4 regions of the Nonomuraea sp. NPDC026600 genome follow, and region 1 is predicted to be linked to each of the others. Evidence: riboswitches for the same ligand, from Rfam matches in the RefSeq annotation. Region 1 holds a riboswitch; each other region holds the start of a gene.
The links. A riboswitch is a leader RNA that binds a small molecule or an ion and turns the genes downstream of it on or off. The one in region 1 is predicted to bind cobalamin.

Region 1 (4,174 bases):
TGCTCGCGGCGGCCGTCTGGGTCGGCGGACTGGCGGCCGTGCTGGTCCACTTCCGCCGTTCGGACCGGCTTGAGAGCGTCGTGTCCAGGTTCAGCACGCTCGCCCTGTGCTGCTTCGTCGCGGTGACGGTGTCCGGCGTGGCCGGCGCCTGGGTCCGGATGGACACGGTGTCGCAACTGTGGACGACCCGCTACGGTGTGCTCGTCCTGGCCAAGGTGACGGCGCTGGTGGCCCTGGGCGTGTTCGGGGTGATCCACCGCCGCCGCACCATCGCCGCGATCGCCGAACGTACGACACGAGGCACCTTCACCCGGCTGGCCACCGGCGAGATGATGGTGATGGCCGCGGCCACCGGACTGGCCGCCGGCCTGTCGCGCTCCGCGCCGCCCGCCAGCGGCGGCCACAACGACCTTCTGGGCTACGACCTGGCGCCCTACTCGGTCGGCGCGCTGATCACCGAGATCCGGCTGAACCCGCTGGTCCTGCTCGCCCTGGCGCTTCCGGCCGCCGGCTATCTGGCCGGGCTGCGCAGGCTCGCCCGGGCCGGCGACCCGTGGCCGGCCGGCCGTACCGTCGCCTGGTTCGCCGGGCTGGCGGTGCTGGCGGCGGTGCTCGTGGGCGGCGTGAGCGGCTACGCGCGGGCGATGCCGTCGGCGCACGCCCTGCAGTACACCGTGCTCAACGTCATCGGGCCGCTGCTGCTGGCCTTGGGGGCACCACTGACGCTGACCGCGCGGGCCATCACCCCCGGATCGCAGTACGGCGACATCGCCTCGGCCATCCTGCGCAGCCGCCTGGCCGGGCGGCTCACTCATCCGATCGCCCTCCTGGCCGTCTACGTGCTGCCGATCGTCGTCCTGTACGGCACCGGCTGGCTGGCCTGGTCGGCCGCCAACCAGGCGGTCCACCTGCTCACCCAGGTGCTGTTCTTCGGCACCGGGCTGCTGTGCTGCTGGCTGCTGGCCGGGGTCGATCCCCTGCCGCGGCCGATCACGCGGCGGGATCGCGTGTGGGTGCTCGTGGCCGTCGTCGCGGTACAGGTGGTGGTCGGCCTGTTCCTGCTGTCCGGGCCGCCGCTGGCCCAGGAGTGGTTCTCGCAGGTGACTCCGCGCGGCGCGTCGGGTGTGGCGGCCGATCAGCGGCTGGCCGGACTGATGTACCTGACCCTGCCCGTGCCGGCTCTCGCCGCGCTGGCCATACGGCTGACCCGGTCGCGGAAGAGCGCCCTGCGGCTCGTCGCCCAGGTGGACGTGCGGGTGTGAGGCTCGGCCGGGATCCGTTCGGCCGCGTCGAGGCGGTCCGGCCGAGGGGTCCGTGAGCTGGGCGTTCTTGTTGTGCGTGTTGACTCGAACGGGATGAAGAGATACGTTCCGGTAGATTTCACGATTGGCCAAGGGAAATCCGGTGAGAAGCCGGTGCGGACGCGCCACTGTATCCGGGACATAGATCCCGGGAGCCAGGTCGCTTGGCCACCGTGACCTCGTTAGTTGGGACGCGTCATCCCCGAGGAGGCACTATGAGTGGCCTGACCACTCCCACGTCCGTTCCCTTCCCCCGCCTGCGCCCATGGCTGCTGGCCGTACCCCTGCTCCTGTTGGTGGCCTATCTGGTTCTGATGGACAACGGAGCGATCTCACAGACCGGCAACTACCTCCACGAACTCATGCATGACGGGCGGCACCTGCTCGGCGTGCCGTGCCACTAGGCGGCGAGGTGGTACGCACCCTGCTGGTCAGAGGGCTGCTTCTGGGCCTGCTGGCCGGACTGATCGCCGGTGGTTTCGCGTTCGCCTTCGGTGAGCCGAGTGTGGACAGCGCGATCGCCCTGGAAGAAGCCGCCCAGCCGCCCGCGGCCGAGGCGGCCGGTCACGATCATGGAGAGGAGGCGGTGGTCAGCAGACCCGGCCAGAAAGCCGGGCTGTTCCTGGCCACCGGGCTGTACGGGCTGGCCGTGGGCGGAGTGTTCGCCCTGGTGTTCGCGGGGTTGAGGGGGCGGGTCGGTCCTCGCTCCGAGGGCGGGCTGGCGCTGGCCGCCGCCGCCACCGCCTTCGTGGCCATCATCCTCATTCCGTTCCTGAAATATCCCGCCAATCCACCAGCGGTCGGCGATCCGGAGACGATCAACAGCCGTACCCTGCTCTACGTGATCATGATCGGGGTCGGGCTGGCCTCGACCGCGATCGCGGTGGCGAGTGGGCGGCGGACGCAGGGCGGGCCGTGGGCACGCTGGATCGTCACGGTGGTGACGTTCCTGGTGCCGGTGGTCGCCGCCTGGTGGCTGCTGCCCAGAGTCAACGAGGTGCCCGCGAACTTCCCCGCGACCCTGCTGTGGGAGTTCAGGCTCGCGTCGCTGGGTACGCAGCTCGTCTTCTGGACCGCGTTCGGCGTGCTCTTCGGCTGGGCCTGCGATCGGGCGGCCCGCCGCCCGGCCGCGGTTCCCGTCGCGGTGCCCACGCCGAGCTGAGAGGTGCTGTTCGTACGGCAGGCCGGCACACCGGGAACACGGTCGGCCTGCTTCCCCATGGACGAGAACGCCGACCCGTCGAGCCTGGCCAGAGCTACGGCCCTGGCCAGGGCCAGGTCCTGGACGGGTCGCGCGCTGGTGGCCCCGGCCAGGGCCGCCGGCCAGACCGCCGTCGCCATGGGACTGCTGCCGTCGGTGGTCCAGGCTCTCGCGGAGGCCGACCACGGCAGTTGGAGCGGCGTGCCGTACGCGAAGGTCGCGGAGGCCGAGCCGGACGCCCTGGCGAGCTGGCTCGCCGACCCGCACGCCGCGCCCCACGGCGGGGAGAGCCTGGCCGCGCTGGCGGCACGCGTCGCGGCCTGGCTCGACGCGGAACACCGGTCCCCCGCCATCGTGGTCTGCGACGTGGGGGTGATCAGGGCCGCCCTCGGCCACGCGCTCGGGCTGAGCCCACTGGCCGCCAACCGCTTCGACCTGGCGCCGCTGTCCACCACTGAACTGTCCAGCGCGCGCGGCGGCTGGCGCGTCGCGCATGTCAACCGGAAGGCCACCCTTTGATCGTCACCTACCCGTTCAGTGCCGTCGTCGGGCTCGCGGACCTGAAGCTGGCGCTGGTGCTCAACGCCGTCTCACCGCGCGTGGGCGGCGTGCTCGTACGCGGCGAGAAGGGCACCGCCAAGTCCACCATCGTCCGCGCGCTGGCCGCCCAGCTCCCGCCCGTGGACGTCGTGGCGGGCTGCCGCTTCGCCTGCGATCCCGCCGCGCCGGGCGACGAGTGCCCCGACGGGCCGCACGAGCCGGGCGAGCAGTGGCTACGCCGCCCCGCCTCGCTGGTGGAGCTGCCCGTCGGCGCCTCCGAGGACCGGCTGGCCGGCTCGCTGGACGTGGAGCGGGCACTGACCGAGGGCGTGAAGGCGTTCGAGCCCGGCCTGCTGGCCGCCGCCCACCGCGGCGTGCTGTACGTGGACGAGGTGAACCTGCTCCACGACCATCTGGTGGACCTGCTGCTGGACGCGGCCGCCCTCGGGATCTGCTACGTCGAGCGCGAGTCGGTGTCGGTACGGCACGCGGCCCGGTTCCTCCTGGTCGGCACCATGAACCCGGAGGAGGGCGAGCTACGGCCGCAACTCCTCGACCGGTTCGGCCTGACGGTGGAGGTGAAGGCGTCACGCGACCCCGGCGAACGGGCCGAGGTGGTACGGCGGCGCCTGGCCTTCGACGCCGATCCCGGCGCCTTCGCCGCCCGGTGGACGGCGGAGGAGTCGGCCCTGGCCGACCGGATCGCGCGGGCCAGGGCCAGGGTGCCCGAGGTGCGGCTGCCCGACGCCCGGCTCACGCAGATCGCCACGGTGTGCGCCGCGTTCGAGGTGGACGGGCTCCGCGCCGACCTGGTCACGGCCAACGCCGCCATCGCGCACGCCGCATGGCAGGGCAGGGACGTCGTGACGACCGAGGACGTACGTGCCGCCGCCCGCCTGTCGCTTCCGCACCGGCGGCGGCGTGACCCGTTCGACGCGCCCGGGCTGGACGAGTCGCTGCTGGAGGACCTGCTGGCCCGGACGGGAGAGGACGAACGCCCCGACGGCCCGGACGATCCCGGAGGCGCCGACCGCCCTGGCGATCCCGGAGACTCCGACGATCCCGATGGTGCCGGTGGTCCCGGCGATCCTGCGGCCTCCGGCCCTGACCGGCCGGACGGCGGTTCTGGAGA
Region 2 (4,174 bases), 340 kb from region 1:
CGGCAGTGAGGGCGTCTGGGGCGCGTAGGCGACCAGCCTGGCCCTGTCCCTCGGCCTGAGGGTGCTCGCGGCCCGGCCGCCGACCGTGACGTCGCCCCGGTGGGCGACGACGCCCATGACGGCCTTGAGCAGGGTGGACTTTCCGGCGCCGTTCGGGCCGATGATCGCCAGCCATTCGCCGCGCCGTACCGCGAGATCGACGTCGGTGAGCACCTCCCGCTCGCCGAGCCGCACCGAGAGAGCGCTGGTCTCGATCATCCGAGCAGGCCGGGCCGCTGCCGGCTCAGTGGTGCCGGTCATGTGGCGGTCTGCCGGGTCATGCGCAGGATGGCCACGAAGAACGGCGCGCCGACGAACATGGTGACCACCCCGATGGGCAGCTCGGCGGGGGCGATGACGGTGCGCGCGATCAGGTCGGCGAGCACGAGGAAGGCGGCGCCGCCGATCAGCGACAGCGGCAGCACGATCCGGTACGAGCCGCCCGCCAGCCGCCGGACCACGTGCGGGATGACAATGCCGACGAACCCGATGAGACCGCTCACCGCCACGGCCGCCGCAGTGGCCAGGGACGCGGCCAGCAGGACCGCCAGCCGTACCCGACCGGCCCGCACGCCCAGGCTGCTGGCCTCCTCGTCCCCCACCGACAGCACGTCGAGCATCCGCCCGTGCGCGAGCAGCAGCACCGAAGAGACGACGGCGTACGGCAGCACCAGCCAGAACTGGTCCCACCCGCCGCCCACGTCGCCCAGGATCCAGGAGTAGATGCGCTGCAGTTCCTCGACCTTGAACTGCTGGATGAACGTCTGGATCGCGGTGAGGAACGAGGTGACGGCCACCCCGGCGAGCACCAGCGTGGCGGTGCCGCCCGCGCGCCCGGCGGTGTTCCCGAGCACGTACGCCAGGAACACCCCACCAACGGCCCCCACGAAGGCGGCCACTGGGATGCCGACCACGGGGGTCGGCACCAGCACGATGACCACGGTGGTGGTCAGCCCGGCTCCGGCGGCGGCGCCGAGCAGGTAGGGGTCGGCCAGCGGGTTGCGGAACACCCCCTGGTAACCGGCCCCCGCGATGGCCAGCAGCCCGCCGACCACGGCCGCCACCAGCACCCTGGGCAGCCGCAGCTCGAACAGCAGCCCCTGCTCCACGGGCGCCAGCCCCGAGTCCACGTGCACGTACGGCAGCCAGTCGACCGCCTGGAGCACCACCTGCCACGGCGAGATGTCGGCGGCCCCGCCGAGCAGCCCGGCGACCATGGAGACCGCGAGCACGCCCAGCGCACCCGCCGTCCACATCGGGCTGGACCTCACTAGCGGGTGGCCGCCTTGCCGACCGCGTCACTGATGGTCTGGGCCAGGTCGACGACGCGCGGGCCCCAGCGCGAGGCGATGTCGTCGTCGAGCTGGATCACCTGGTCGCCCTTGACGGCCGACAGTCCCTTCCAGCCGGGCCGCTTGGCCAGCGTGTCCTTGCTCTGCTGGCAGCACTTCACGTCCGCCAGGAAGATCAGGTCGGGGTCGGCCTGGGCGACGAACTCCGCCGACAGCTTGGGATAGCCGCCCGCCGGGTCCGGCGCCTTGTCGGCGATGTTGGTGAGGCCGAACATGCCGTAGATCTGCCCGATGAACGTGCTCGACGTCGCCGCGTAGGGGGTCTGGTCGAGTTCGTGGTAGTAGGTGAGCTTCTTGTCCTTTGGGGCGTTCGCCGCGAGCTTGTCCAGGGCCGCCTTCATGTCTGTCACGACTTGTCCGGCCTTGTCGGTGTTGCCGGTGGCGGCGCCGAGGTCGGTGATCTCGTCGTAGGCCTCGTCGAGCTTGGTGGCGGCCGGTTCCAGGAGGACCGGCACGTTCAGCTTGCCCAGCTCGGCGACGATCTTGTCGATGTCGTTGGAGACGATGACCAGGTCGGGCTTCTGGGCGACGATGGCCTCGACGTTCGGCTTGAAGCCGGACAGGTCGGTCTTGGGGACGCCGGCCGGGTAGTTGGACTGGTCGTCCACCGCGATGACCTGGGGGCCCGCGCCGATGGCGAAGAGCGTCTCGGTGTGGCTGGCGGAGAGCGAGACGATCCGCTCCGGCTTCTTGGCGATGGCGACCTTGCCGTTGGCCGCCTCGACCGTCACGGGGTAGGCGGTGGAGCTCGTCGAGCCGGCGGAGGTGGCTGAGCTCGCGGGTGACGGGGTGGTGGTAGTGCTGTTCTGGCCGCATCCGGTCAGAACGAGCGTTCCCAGCAGCGCGCCCGCGAAGGCCGTGCGTACGGGCCTCACGAGAAGTCCTTTCACACTGTCGGAACCGAGAGACCCGCTGAGAGCGACGGATCACCCTTTTCCACGAGGGTTGATGACGTCAGCGCGGAGGCAGGCGACCTGGCTATGACAGTTGCGGGACAGCGCCGGACTCGCACCGGACTTCGCTGCAACTCTGCGCGTCGGACAGACGCTATCAATGCTCCAGTTGGACGCTAAGTCAAGGGGTCCCCAACTGAGTCTCCGCCTCGGCGATGATCCGCTGCAGCCGGAGCCCGTGGGCCGCGTCCAGCGGGTGCCCGCCTCCCTCGCGTACGGTCCGCGCGAACTCCTCGGCGATGGTCACGAACGGATCGTCGTCACCGGGCAGCAGCACCGCGTTGCCCGTTCTGCCGTACACCGCGATGCTCGACGGCGGCAGGTCGCCGGCGGCGGCCATGCACAGCGACGCCTCGCTGACCGCGCCGCCCTCGTGGTCGAGCAGCAGGCCGGTCCAGCCGAGCGAGTTCCCGTGCGCGCGGACGCCGGTCACCGGGCCGAGCGCGGCGTCGAGCAGGTCGATCACGTGCGGCCCGACGTCCAGGAGCGCGCCGCGTTCGAGCCGCCACGGGGTGCCGAAGGGGTGGCCGCCCAGCAGGACGTTGGAGATGTTCGCGGCGTGGCCGCCGAACGCCTCGATGCCGGCGCAGCGTGCCAGGAACGCCCTGACCTGCGAGGTATAGCGCATGGTGAGGACCAGTTGCGAGGCCACTCCGGCCTCGCGCACGGCGTCCGCGAGGCGCCGCGCGTTCTCCAGCGAGTCGGCGAGCGGCTTCTCCAGCAACAGCGCCTTCCCGGCCCGCGCCGCGCGCACCCCCAGTTCGGCCTGTACGGCCGGCGGCACGCAGAACGCCACGGCCTCGCACGCGTCGAACAGCTCCTCGACCCGCTCGAACACCGGCGCCCCCAGCCCGGCGGCGGCCTCCGGACGGCGCGCCCATACCCCGGCAAAACGGAGATACGGGCTCTTGACCAGCATCGGCGCGTGCGCGCGCTCCGCCCACGGCCCCGCTCCGATCAACCCGACCGACACCGGCTCCATTCCGCCCCCTTTTGATCCGCTTCAAGCACCCTAGAGTGATTCAGCGGCGTCGCGCCATTGGCGCAGGGCGTGCTCGGGGCGATGGGCGAGGGTTCCGGAGTCGATGACGATGGTCTGTCCCGTGATGCACCGCGACTCGCCCGAGGCGAGGAAGGCGACGAGGTCGGCCACGTCCTCCGGGGTGCAGGCCCAGGGCAGCAGGCGCTCGGCCGCCTTGTCGGCCAGCCGGTCCCGGCCGAGGGCCTGCGCGGCCGCGTCGGTCAGGACCAGGGCGGGGGCGACGGCGTTGCAGCGGATGCCGCGCGAGCCGTACTTGGTGGCCACGTAGCGGATGAACCCGGTCAGCGCCGCCTTGGAGGTGCCGTAGGCGACGTGCGCCACGTCGCCCAGCAGGCCCGAGACCGACGAGGTGAGGACGAAGGCGCCGCCGTCGGACATCGCGGGGGCCGCGTGCTTGACCATGAGCAGGGCACCCCGCAGGTTCACCGCCATCGTGCGGTCCCAGACGGCCACGTCGAGGTCTTCGAGGTCCTGGTCGCGGCCGTAGGTGCCGGGGCCGAGCGCGGCCGCGTTGGAGTGGACGACGTCCAGGCGGCCGAACGAGGCGATCAGGTCGACGACCGCCCCGGCCACCTGCTTCTCGTCCGACACGTCGCAGGTGAGCGCCGTGGCCGTGCCGCCCCTGGCGCGGATGGCGGTGGCGACCGACTTGGCGCCGGCCGCGTGCACGTCCAGAACGCCCACGCAGGCGCCCTCGGCGGCCAGGCGCGACGCGCACGCCGCGCCGATGCCCGAACCCGCGCCCGTCACCAGGGCGACCTGCCCGTCGAACCGGCCCGGCGCGGCAC
Region 3 (4,174 bases), on a different contig from region 1:
TCATGCGGCCCAAAGTACGTGCATAGGTCCATTGAGGGCCTAAAGCATACGTTTTGTTTTGGTTGGTGTTGAGAAATGTGTTTGTGAGAAGTTCCGGGGCAAGAGGCTGCCGCCCAGTCTCGGCCTCGTGGGTGAGCCTCGAATCGTGGAGCTGGTTCAACAATCATCTGCCGGACCGCGCACGGTCTTCCAGGTCACTGTCCGGACGTGACCGGGGTAGCATCTGGAAGCCGTTGCCGCCCGGTTGAAGCAGCGGATGGGGGATGCCCGTGTACGAGGCGGCTGTCCTGTCTGTCGCGCTGGACGACGTTCAAGCCGAACGCGACGAGCTCGCCGCCGAGAACAAGCGGCTGCGCGGCGTTCCGGAGCCGGGGGCCTAACCGTCGTATCGCGGCGGGAACTGCGGCTGTTGCATCAGTTGAGTGTCCATTCGCCCTTTTGATCAGCGAAACCGCTGTTCAGCGCGAACTGGAATTTGACCAGCTTCGCCGACTCCGGCACCTCGAACACGATCATGCCCTTGCGAGAATCATCCGCGTTGATCGTCGCGCTGCCGCCGAACGCCTGGCCTTCCCGCACCTCATAGATGGTCGACCGGTACTGCTGGCCCTCGCCGTCGATCAGCATGGCCCCGTTTCCCGGAGCGTCGCTGTACACAGCCTGGCCAACGTTGGCGAGCGTTACCTGAACGGCGACGAACTTGTTGCCGCTCTTCGGCTTCAGGAAGTCCTGTGCCGGCGAGGCGGGGTTCACCAGCTGGTTCACCGTCACGGTCATTTTCAGCCCGGGATCCGTTCCCTGCAGAGTGATCGAGCCGCCGACCGCCGCCGTCGACGGCTCCTTCTTCGCCGCCTCCGCCGTCGCCTCTTCCGTCGGCTGCTTCGACGCTGGCTCGCGGGACGGCAAGACCATGTTCGGCGAGTCGGCCTCAGTGACTACAACATCCCGGCCGGTGTCCCCAAGTACCACGACCAAAGCGGCGCAGCCTCCCAACAGCATCAGGGGAAGGCCAACGGCCAACAGCACGATCAGGCCCACGTTTCGGCGCGGTGGAGGCGGCGGGCTGGTGGGCGGCTGGTAACCGTACCCGTACTGCGGTGGAGGCCCGCCATAGCCATAGGGCTGTTGCGGCCCTGACTGGCCGTACGGATCCTGAGGCTGCTGCGGATAGCCCATTGGCGCGACTCCAGGGAGAGATGGGGACCTGTGAGACGCCCAAGCATCCTCTGGGTTGACCCCTCACGCCTGTCCGGATCTGGACACCCGTAGCAAGGGAGAACCTCTTTGACCGGGAACCTCACGCTCGACGTGTTCGTGGCCGCAGGGATCGTCGCCGCTGGGCTTGGCCTGCTCGCCGTACTCGGTCGCGGCGGTCGCTGGTTGTGGCAGTTCTTCCAGCGCCTGGACAACTTCTCGACAACCTGCGAGGCACGCCTGCCCAGCCCGGGGTGGCGGCGCGCCCCGGCCTCATGGAGCGACTTAAAGCTGGAAGACGGGCTGATCACGGTGGCGCATGAGGTGGCCACCAACGACGGCAGCTCCCTCAAGGACAGCGCGAGCTAGTTCGCGACTACCTAGGCTGGTCATCGTGTTCGTTCAGGTCTCTCCGGATCCCCGTACGGCCCGCTCCCACTGTTCGCGGCGGGTTTTGTCGGGGATGAGGGCGCAGTCGCCGCACTTGCCGCCGCTGGGTAGGCGGTAGTAGAGGCAACAGCTGCGCCGGACGAAGAACGGGTGGCCGGGCGTCGGCTCGGCCAGCTCACCAGTGCCGCGCAGCAATCCGATCTCCAGGAGGTCGCGGCCGAGGCCCACAGCTGCGGCGGCCAGGCCGGGGCTCTGCTGGGCCAAGGTATGGACGGTGCCCGCCAGGGCGGAGACGGCGTTGCCCCACAACAGGCCGGGCGCCAGTTTGACGATGCCGGTGATCGTCGCGGCCAGCGGTTCAAGCTGCTCGCTGACGACCTTGCGATGGAGCAGCGCGGCGACCTTGTCCGGAGCGCGTACATGCCAGCCCGTCAGGCGGTCGGCGCGCAGCGGCAGCGGACCACTGGGAATGGGGCGCCAGCGGAGATTCTCAGGCAGGACGTCGAGCAGCAGGCTGTTCCCGACGACCATACCGAGGGGCGGGGACCACAGGTGGGCGGCCAGACCCTGGAACAGGATGGAGGCGGCGATTCTACGCTCACGGGTGCCGAGCTGGTCCGCCACCTCGTCGATCTTCGCTGCCAGGACGTGAGAGCCGGTGAGCAGGTCCGGAAGCTGGTGCCAGTCGGAGTCATCCGAGCCCGGAAGGAGGAGCTCGAAGTAGCCGCCGATGGCGGTGATGTCGGCGACAGCAGCCGCGAGCGTGCGCTCGTCCGCGGGCTGCAGGCCGGACGGCTCCACCATCTTGGCGGCGGCTGACCCGGCGAACACGGCCACCTCTGGCAGGGGGCGCGGCATGGCGGTCACCGTCCTCTCTTGGGGAGATCCGCCCCAATGTCTTCGAGGAGGCGACCGCGTGAGTCTCCTGGCTCTCGGGTCGACGCTCACCCCGGCCTTCCCACCCGTGGGCAGTGGCCTTTCGCCGGGGATCACTCACCGATCACAGTGGCGGGACCGCGCCGGAATCACACCGGCTTCCTCGTTCCGCGCTCGCCAACGCTGACCATGCTCGCACACCACCCATCAACGACAAAGCGCGCGCCATCCATCAGACCCGATGCGCTTCCCCAGCTTTGACGGGAGCGCCGGCGTGCACACCGTGGAGCACCTGGGCAAGGACCTCCACCCCTCGTACCACGCGCGGCCCGGGCCTGTTGAAGTACGCCGGACCGTCCAGCACCCACACCTGGCCCGCGCGGACCGCCGGTAGGTCGGCCCAGCCCGGGTGCCGAGTCAGCAGGCGCCACTCCGCTCGCGTTCGCTCGGGAGGAAAGCCGCAGGGCATCAGCAGGATCACCTCGGGTTGGGAGGCCCGCACCCTCTCCCAGTCGATGGCGGTGGTGTGTTCGCCCGCTTCGGCCAGCAGCGGCTCACCGCCCGCTGCCCGGATCTGCTCGGGGACCCAGTGGCCGGCGGGCCAGAGCGGATCCAGCCACTCGATCGCCGCCACCCGTGGCCTCGGCCGGTCCGCGACCGTGGACCGCACTGCCGCGAGCTTGTCTTCCAGCTCGGCGACCCGCTGGGACGCCGCGTGCGCCACTCCAAGCGCCTTGCCGAGGTGTTCGATGGAGCGCAGCACCTCAGGAAGCGTGCGCGGTTCGAGACTGATCACCCGTGGGCCGGAGTCGAGCAGCCGCACCGCCCGCGACACCCCCGTGTAGGAGACCGCGCACACCTCACACAGGTCCTGCGTCAGCACCACATCGGGGGCCAGGTCCGCCAGGCGTTCGACGTCGAGCGTGTACAGCGACGAACCCTGGTGGGCGGCACCGCCCACCGCATCGGAGATCTCCCTGCTGCTCATCCGATCCGCGGCGAACTCGGCCGCCGTGACCACCGGCACCGCCTCCACCACCGCGGGCGGCCAGTCGCACTCATGCGTCCGTCCGACCAGGTCACCACCCAGCCCGAGCACCGCCACGATGTCGGTGGCGGCGGGCAACAACGACACGATGCGCATATCGCGACCCTAGCCGCGCTCCACGCTCGCCTCGCCTGACTCCTGCTCGACGCGCCTGGCTCGGATCCAGGGAACGCTCCGCCCCAGAGTCGAAGTCAGCCGGGCGAGCATCCAGCCCTCCCGACGGCGGTCGGCCAGCGATGTCCGCCTCGCCGTCGTGGTAGTCCTGGCGATCGTCAATGCCCGGCCAGTTGGGTGGCGAGTAGCCGGGTGTAGGCGCCCGGGTGGCCGAGGAGTTCGGCGTGGGTGCCGGTTTCGGCGATGTGGCCGTCGTCGAGGACGACGATGTGGTCGGCGGTGCGGATGGTGGACAGACGGTGGGCGATGACCAGGGTGGTGCGGTCGCGCCGTGCTGCGGACATGGCGGCGGCGACCTCCTGCTCGCTTTCTGCGTCGAGGTTGGAAACGGCCTCGTCCATGATGAGGATGGGGGCGTCCTTGAGCAGGGTGCGGGCGATGGCGATGCGCTGGCGCTGGCCGCCGGACAGGCGGGCGCCGAGTTCGCCGGGCAGGGTGTCGTAGCTGTCGGGCAGGCCGGTGATGAACTCGTGGGCGTGGGCGGCGCGGGCG
Region 4 (4,174 bases), on a different contig from region 1:
CAGGTGTTGCGGATGGCGGCGCGGTAGCGCTCATAGAATTCCGGATAACGCATGGGACGCAGGGTCAGGTCCATGCCGGGATCGAGCAGCATTGCGGAGGTCTCCGTTCGAGGGGGCTACTGGCAGGCTTCGCAGGTTTCCGGGTTCTCCAAGGAGCAGGCGACGGCGTCGGCGTTGACCGCGACCGTCGTCTGGGCGATCCGGGTGGCCGGGCGCGAGCGCAGGTAGTAGGTGGTCTTCAGACCCTGCTTCCAGGCATAGGCGTACATCGAGGACAGCTTCCCGATCGTCGGGCTGGCCATGAACAGGTTCAGCGACTGCGACTGGTCGATGTACGGCTGCCGGGCGGCGGCCAGGTCGATGAGCGCCTTCTGCGGCAGCTCCCAGGCCGTGCGGTAGAGAACCTTGAGCTCGCTGGGGATGCCGGGGATGTCCTGGATCGAGCCGTCCGCCCGCTTGAGGTCGTCGCGCATCCGCTGCGTCCACAGCCCGCGAGCCTGCAGATCGGCCACCAGATAGCGGTTGACCTGGAGGAACTCACCCGACAACGTCTCGCGCTTGAACACGTTGGACACCTGCGGCTCGATGCACTCGTAGCAACCGGCGATGGAGGCGATCGTCGCGGTCGGCGCGATGGCGACCATCAGCGAGTTACGCAGCCCGGTCGTGGCGATCTTCGCGCGCAGCGCGTCCCAGCGCGGCGACCCGGCGGCGCCGTAGTGATCGGGGTGCAGGACGCCGCCCGCCGCCCTGGTGTCGTCGTACGACGGGTGCCGGCCGCGCTCGACGGCCAGGTCGGCGGAGGTGTCGTAGGCGGCCAGGGCGATCTCCTCGGCGACGCGCGTGGACAGGCCCAGCGCCTCGGGCGAGTCGAACGGCAGCCTGAGCGCGAAGAACACGTCGGCCAGGCCCATCACGCCGAGCCCGATCGGCCGCCAGCGCTTGTTGGCCGCCTCGGCCTCGGGCGTCGGGTAGAAGCCCAGGTCGATGGTCCGGTCCAGGAAGCGCACGGCCGTACGGACGGTCTGGCGCAGCCGGTCCCAGTCGACGCCCTCGGCGGTCAGGTGGGCGGCGAGGTTGATCGAGCCGAGGTTGCACACCGCCGTCTCACCGTCGCTGGTGACCTCGAGGATCTCGGTGCACAGGTTGGACAGGTGGATGACGTTCTCGGGCCTGGCCGTCTGGTTGGAGGTGCGGTTGGCGGCGTCCTTGAACGTCATCCAGCCGTTGCCGGTCTGGGCGAGGGTACGCATCATCCGGCCGTAGAGGGTCCGGGCGGGCAGTTGCCGGGTGTAGCGGCCCTCGGCCTCGTAGGCGCGGTAGGCGCGGGTGAACGCCTCGCCGTACAGGTCGGTGAGGTCGGGGACCTCCTTGGGGTCGAACAGCGACCAGACCTCGTCGGCCTCCACCCGGCGCATGAACTCGTCCGGCACCCAGTTGGCCAGGTTCAGGTTGTGCGTACGGCGGGCGTCCTCGCCCGTGTTGTCGCGCAGCTCCAGGAACTCCTCGACGTCGGCGTGCCAGGTCTCCAGGTAGACGCAGGCCGCGCCCTTGCGCCGGCCGCCCTGGTTGACCGCGGCGACGGAGGAGTCGAGCGTGCGCAGCCAGGGCACGATGCCGTTGGAATGCCCGTTGGTGCCCCTGATGAGAGATCCGCGCGAGCGCACCCGGGTCCACGCGATGCCGATGCCTCCGGCGTACTTCGACAGCCTGGCCACCTGCCCGTAGCGGTCGTAGATCGACTCCAGCTCGTCGCGCGGCGAGTCGAGCAGGAAGCACGACGACAGCTGCGGCCGGCGCGAACCCGAGTTGAACAGCGTCGGCGAGCTCGGCAGGTACGACAGCGTGGACATGAGGGCATAGAGCTCGGCGGCCTCGGCGACCGTCTCCGACAGCCCGCAGGCCACGCGCAGCAGGAAGTGCTGGGGCCGTTCGAGCACCGCGCGCGACTCCGGGTGACGCAGCAGGTAGCGGTCGTAGACCGTACGCAGGCCGAAGTACTCGAAGCGCTCGTCCGCCTCGCCGGAGACGAGCGCGTCGAGCTCGGCGGCGTGGGCGCCGACGAAGGCGGCGAGCGAGTCCTGGATCAGCCCGGCGGCGTGGCTGGCGGCGATGGACTCGGAGAAGGTCCGTACGCCGTGCCCGGCGGCCTCGTCGGCGATCTCCTCGGCCAGGAGCCGGGCGGCGACCCGGGAGTTCGCCGGGTCGGTGATCACCCGGGCGGCGGCCTCCTCGATGGCCAGCCGACGGTCGGCGGTGGCCGATCGCCGGTCAGGAGTGACCGGCCGCTGGTCAGGAGTGACCGGCCGCTGGTCGACGGTGGCCTGCTGCGGATCGACCGTGGCCGGGTGCCGGTCGGCCTCAATGATCTGCGTCACGTGCTCTCTCCTCGCGAGCTCATCCTCGTGAGCGCGCGAGAGCACGGCGGCGCTGGAGTTCCCCGGCCGCGACGCCCCCGGCCCTCCCTCGAGGCCCTGGACACTTCGATGGGCGGAGCCGGGTGGCTCCCCCAACGTCACCGGCAGGTCTTCGGGCTCGCGGGCTTGGTCCCTGACCCAGTACTGGGCCTCCTACTGGCCGTCGCTTCCCGGATCTCTCCAGTGCTCGTGACGGCGGTCGTTCCCGCTCACCGCTGCGGGGCAGCCCCGGAATCGCACCGGGTTCCCTTTTGCTCCGCCCCGAGGGGCGAACCAGCGACGACCAGGATCCTACATCTAGTGGCCCTTCTCGCAACTACCCCAGCATGTTGTGTCAGCCGTATCGAGCATGCCGAGATCGCGGAGCACGGCCCTGGTCCTGCCGATCTCCGAGGCGAGCCACTGTTCGAAGTCGTCGCCGCTGAGCGGGATCGAGGTCCATCCCTCCGCGCGGCAGGCCGCCCGCCAGGCGGCGGACTCCGTGACCTCGTCGCAGAGCCGGATGGCGAAGTCCTTTCTGTCGTCGGTCATCCCCTCGGGCCCGACCGCCGCGCACCAGTCGGCGAAGTCGAGCCGCACCCCGCACTCCAGCAGGCTCGGCGCCTTGACGCCGTCCACCCGGCGCGCGCTGGAGACGGCGAGCACCCGGACCCAGCCCTTGTCGATGGCCCTGCGCCAGTCCGCGAGCGTGCCGGTCGCCGCCGCGGCCTTGCCGCCGAGGAGCGCCGACGTGGCCTCCGCGCTGCCGGGGAAACCGGTGTAGTCGACCTGCCGGGTGTCGGCGCCGAGCCCCTTGGCGATCAGCCCGAACAGCAGATGATCGGGCTCGCCCTGCGGACCGCCCGTCAGCGGCGTACGGTCGGGGTGGGCGAGCAGGTGCGCGCCGAACTGGTCGAAGGTGGCGAACTTGGAATTGGCGGGCACCACCACGACCTCGATCTGCCCGGTGAGCCTGGCCAGCGGCGTGGCGGTGTCGAGCAGCGACAGCCCGTTGTTGAGCTCGGTCGCGGCCAGCGCGGGCAGCCCCGTGACGGTGATCCTGGTGACGGGCGGGGTGCCGGAGACCGGGAAACCCTCCCCGCGGGCGGCCTCGACGAGCGCCCGGGCGACGCGGGCCCAGCGTCCGCCGCCGGGCACGATCGCGAACCGGCCCAGCATGCGGGCCGCGTTGACGGCGCTGCTTCCGAGGTTGCTCTCCGTGCCACACCCTGTCGCGCAGGCCATCATCCCGAGGCCGAGCGCGAAGAACCCCCGTCGGCGCATGGCGTCCCTCCCCTCGCACCCCAGTAGCTACCCCGTGTCACCGACAATTAACTCATTGTCACATATCGGGCACTCGCTACCGGAGATCACGAAAAGTCATGAAAAGCTAGGAGCGCTTCTGGCCGACGCCGACGAGCAGGTACGAGGGCAGCGAGGGCTCGCTGACCAGCCTGGGCCGGTCGGGACGCCAGTCGGGGGCGTGCACCAGGCCCGGCTCGACCAGTTCGAAGTCCCCGAAGAACGCCCGGATCTCCCCCGGGGTCCGGTCGGTGCCGGCCCCGGCCGACGCGGGCCGGTAGAGCGCCGCCGCGCCCTCCGCGAACCGCCCCCGCGAGGTCGCGTGGGTGAGCACCAGATGGCTGCCGGGCGCCACCGCCTCGCGCAGCCTGGTCACCATCTTGCCCGGGTCGTGGACGTCCGGGAGGAAGTGCAGGATCGACACCAGCAGCACGCCCACCGGCTCGTTCATGTCGAGGAAGCGGGCGGCCTGAGCC

Region 2: it holds a riboswitch for cobalamin, as region 1 does, so the genes downstream of both, AB0F17_RS06415 (ABC transporter substrate-binding protein) here and AB0F17_RS05095 (CbtB domain-containing protein) in region 1, are expected to answer to the same signal.
Region 3: it holds a riboswitch for cobalamin, as region 1 does, so the genes downstream of both, AB0F17_RS45415 ((2Fe-2S)-binding protein) here and AB0F17_RS05095 (CbtB domain-containing protein) in region 1, are expected to answer to the same signal.
Region 4: it holds a riboswitch for cobalamin, as region 1 does, so the genes downstream of both, AB0F17_RS40495 (ribonucleoside-diphosphate reductase subunit alpha) here and AB0F17_RS05095 (CbtB domain-containing protein) in region 1, are expected to answer to the same signal.

The regions. Positions count from the first base shown of each region.
Region 1 covers NZ_JBEZYD010000002.1:308,260-312,433, reverse strand. The annotation lists gene AB0F17_RS05100 (cytochrome c oxidase assembly protein) at 1-1,262, shown strand, start outside; adenosylcobalamin (AdoCbl) riboswitch at 1,388-1,472, shown strand; gene AB0F17_RS05095 (CbtB domain-containing protein) at 1,517-1,705, shown strand; gene AB0F17_RS05090 (CbtA family protein) at 1,714-2,463, shown strand; gene AB0F17_RS05085 (histidine phosphatase family protein) at 2,521-3,021, shown strand; gene AB0F17_RS05080 (magnesium chelatase subunit D family protein) at 3,018-4,174, shown strand, end outside.
Region 2 covers NZ_JBEZYD010000002.1:649,468-653,641, reverse strand. The annotation lists gene AB0F17_RS06425 (ABC transporter ATP-binding protein) at 1-300, opposite strand, end outside; gene AB0F17_RS06420 (iron ABC transporter permease) at 297-1,295, opposite strand; gene AB0F17_RS06415 (ABC transporter substrate-binding protein) at 1,310-2,266, opposite strand; cobalamin riboswitch at 2,338-2,458, opposite strand; gene AB0F17_RS06410 (Gfo/Idh/MocA family oxidoreductase) at 2,466-3,326, opposite strand; gene AB0F17_RS06405 (SDR family oxidoreductase) at 3,357-4,174, opposite strand, start outside.
Region 3 covers NZ_JBEZYD010000029.1:21,369-25,542, forward strand. The annotation lists gene AB0F17_RS45405 (DUF4352 domain-containing protein) at 415-1,176, opposite strand; gene AB0F17_RS45410 (hypothetical protein) at 1,285-1,563, shown strand; gene AB0F17_RS45415 ((2Fe-2S)-binding protein) at 1,597-2,442, opposite strand; cobalamin riboswitch at 2,482-2,678, opposite strand; gene AB0F17_RS45420 (cobalamin-binding protein) at 2,693-3,604, opposite strand; gene AB0F17_RS45425 (ATP-binding cassette domain-containing protein) at 3,781-4,174, opposite strand, start outside.
Region 4 covers NZ_JBEZYD010000023.1:174,398-178,571, reverse strand. The annotation lists gene AB0F17_RS40500 (ribonucleotide-diphosphate reductase subunit beta) at 1-92, opposite strand, end outside; gene AB0F17_RS40495 (ribonucleoside-diphosphate reductase subunit alpha) at 117-2,378, opposite strand; cobalamin riboswitch at 2,503-2,710, opposite strand; gene AB0F17_RS40490 (tripartite tricarboxylate transporter substrate-binding protein) at 2,715-3,680, opposite strand; gene AB0F17_RS40485 (SAM-dependent methyltransferase) at 3,787-4,174, opposite strand, start outside.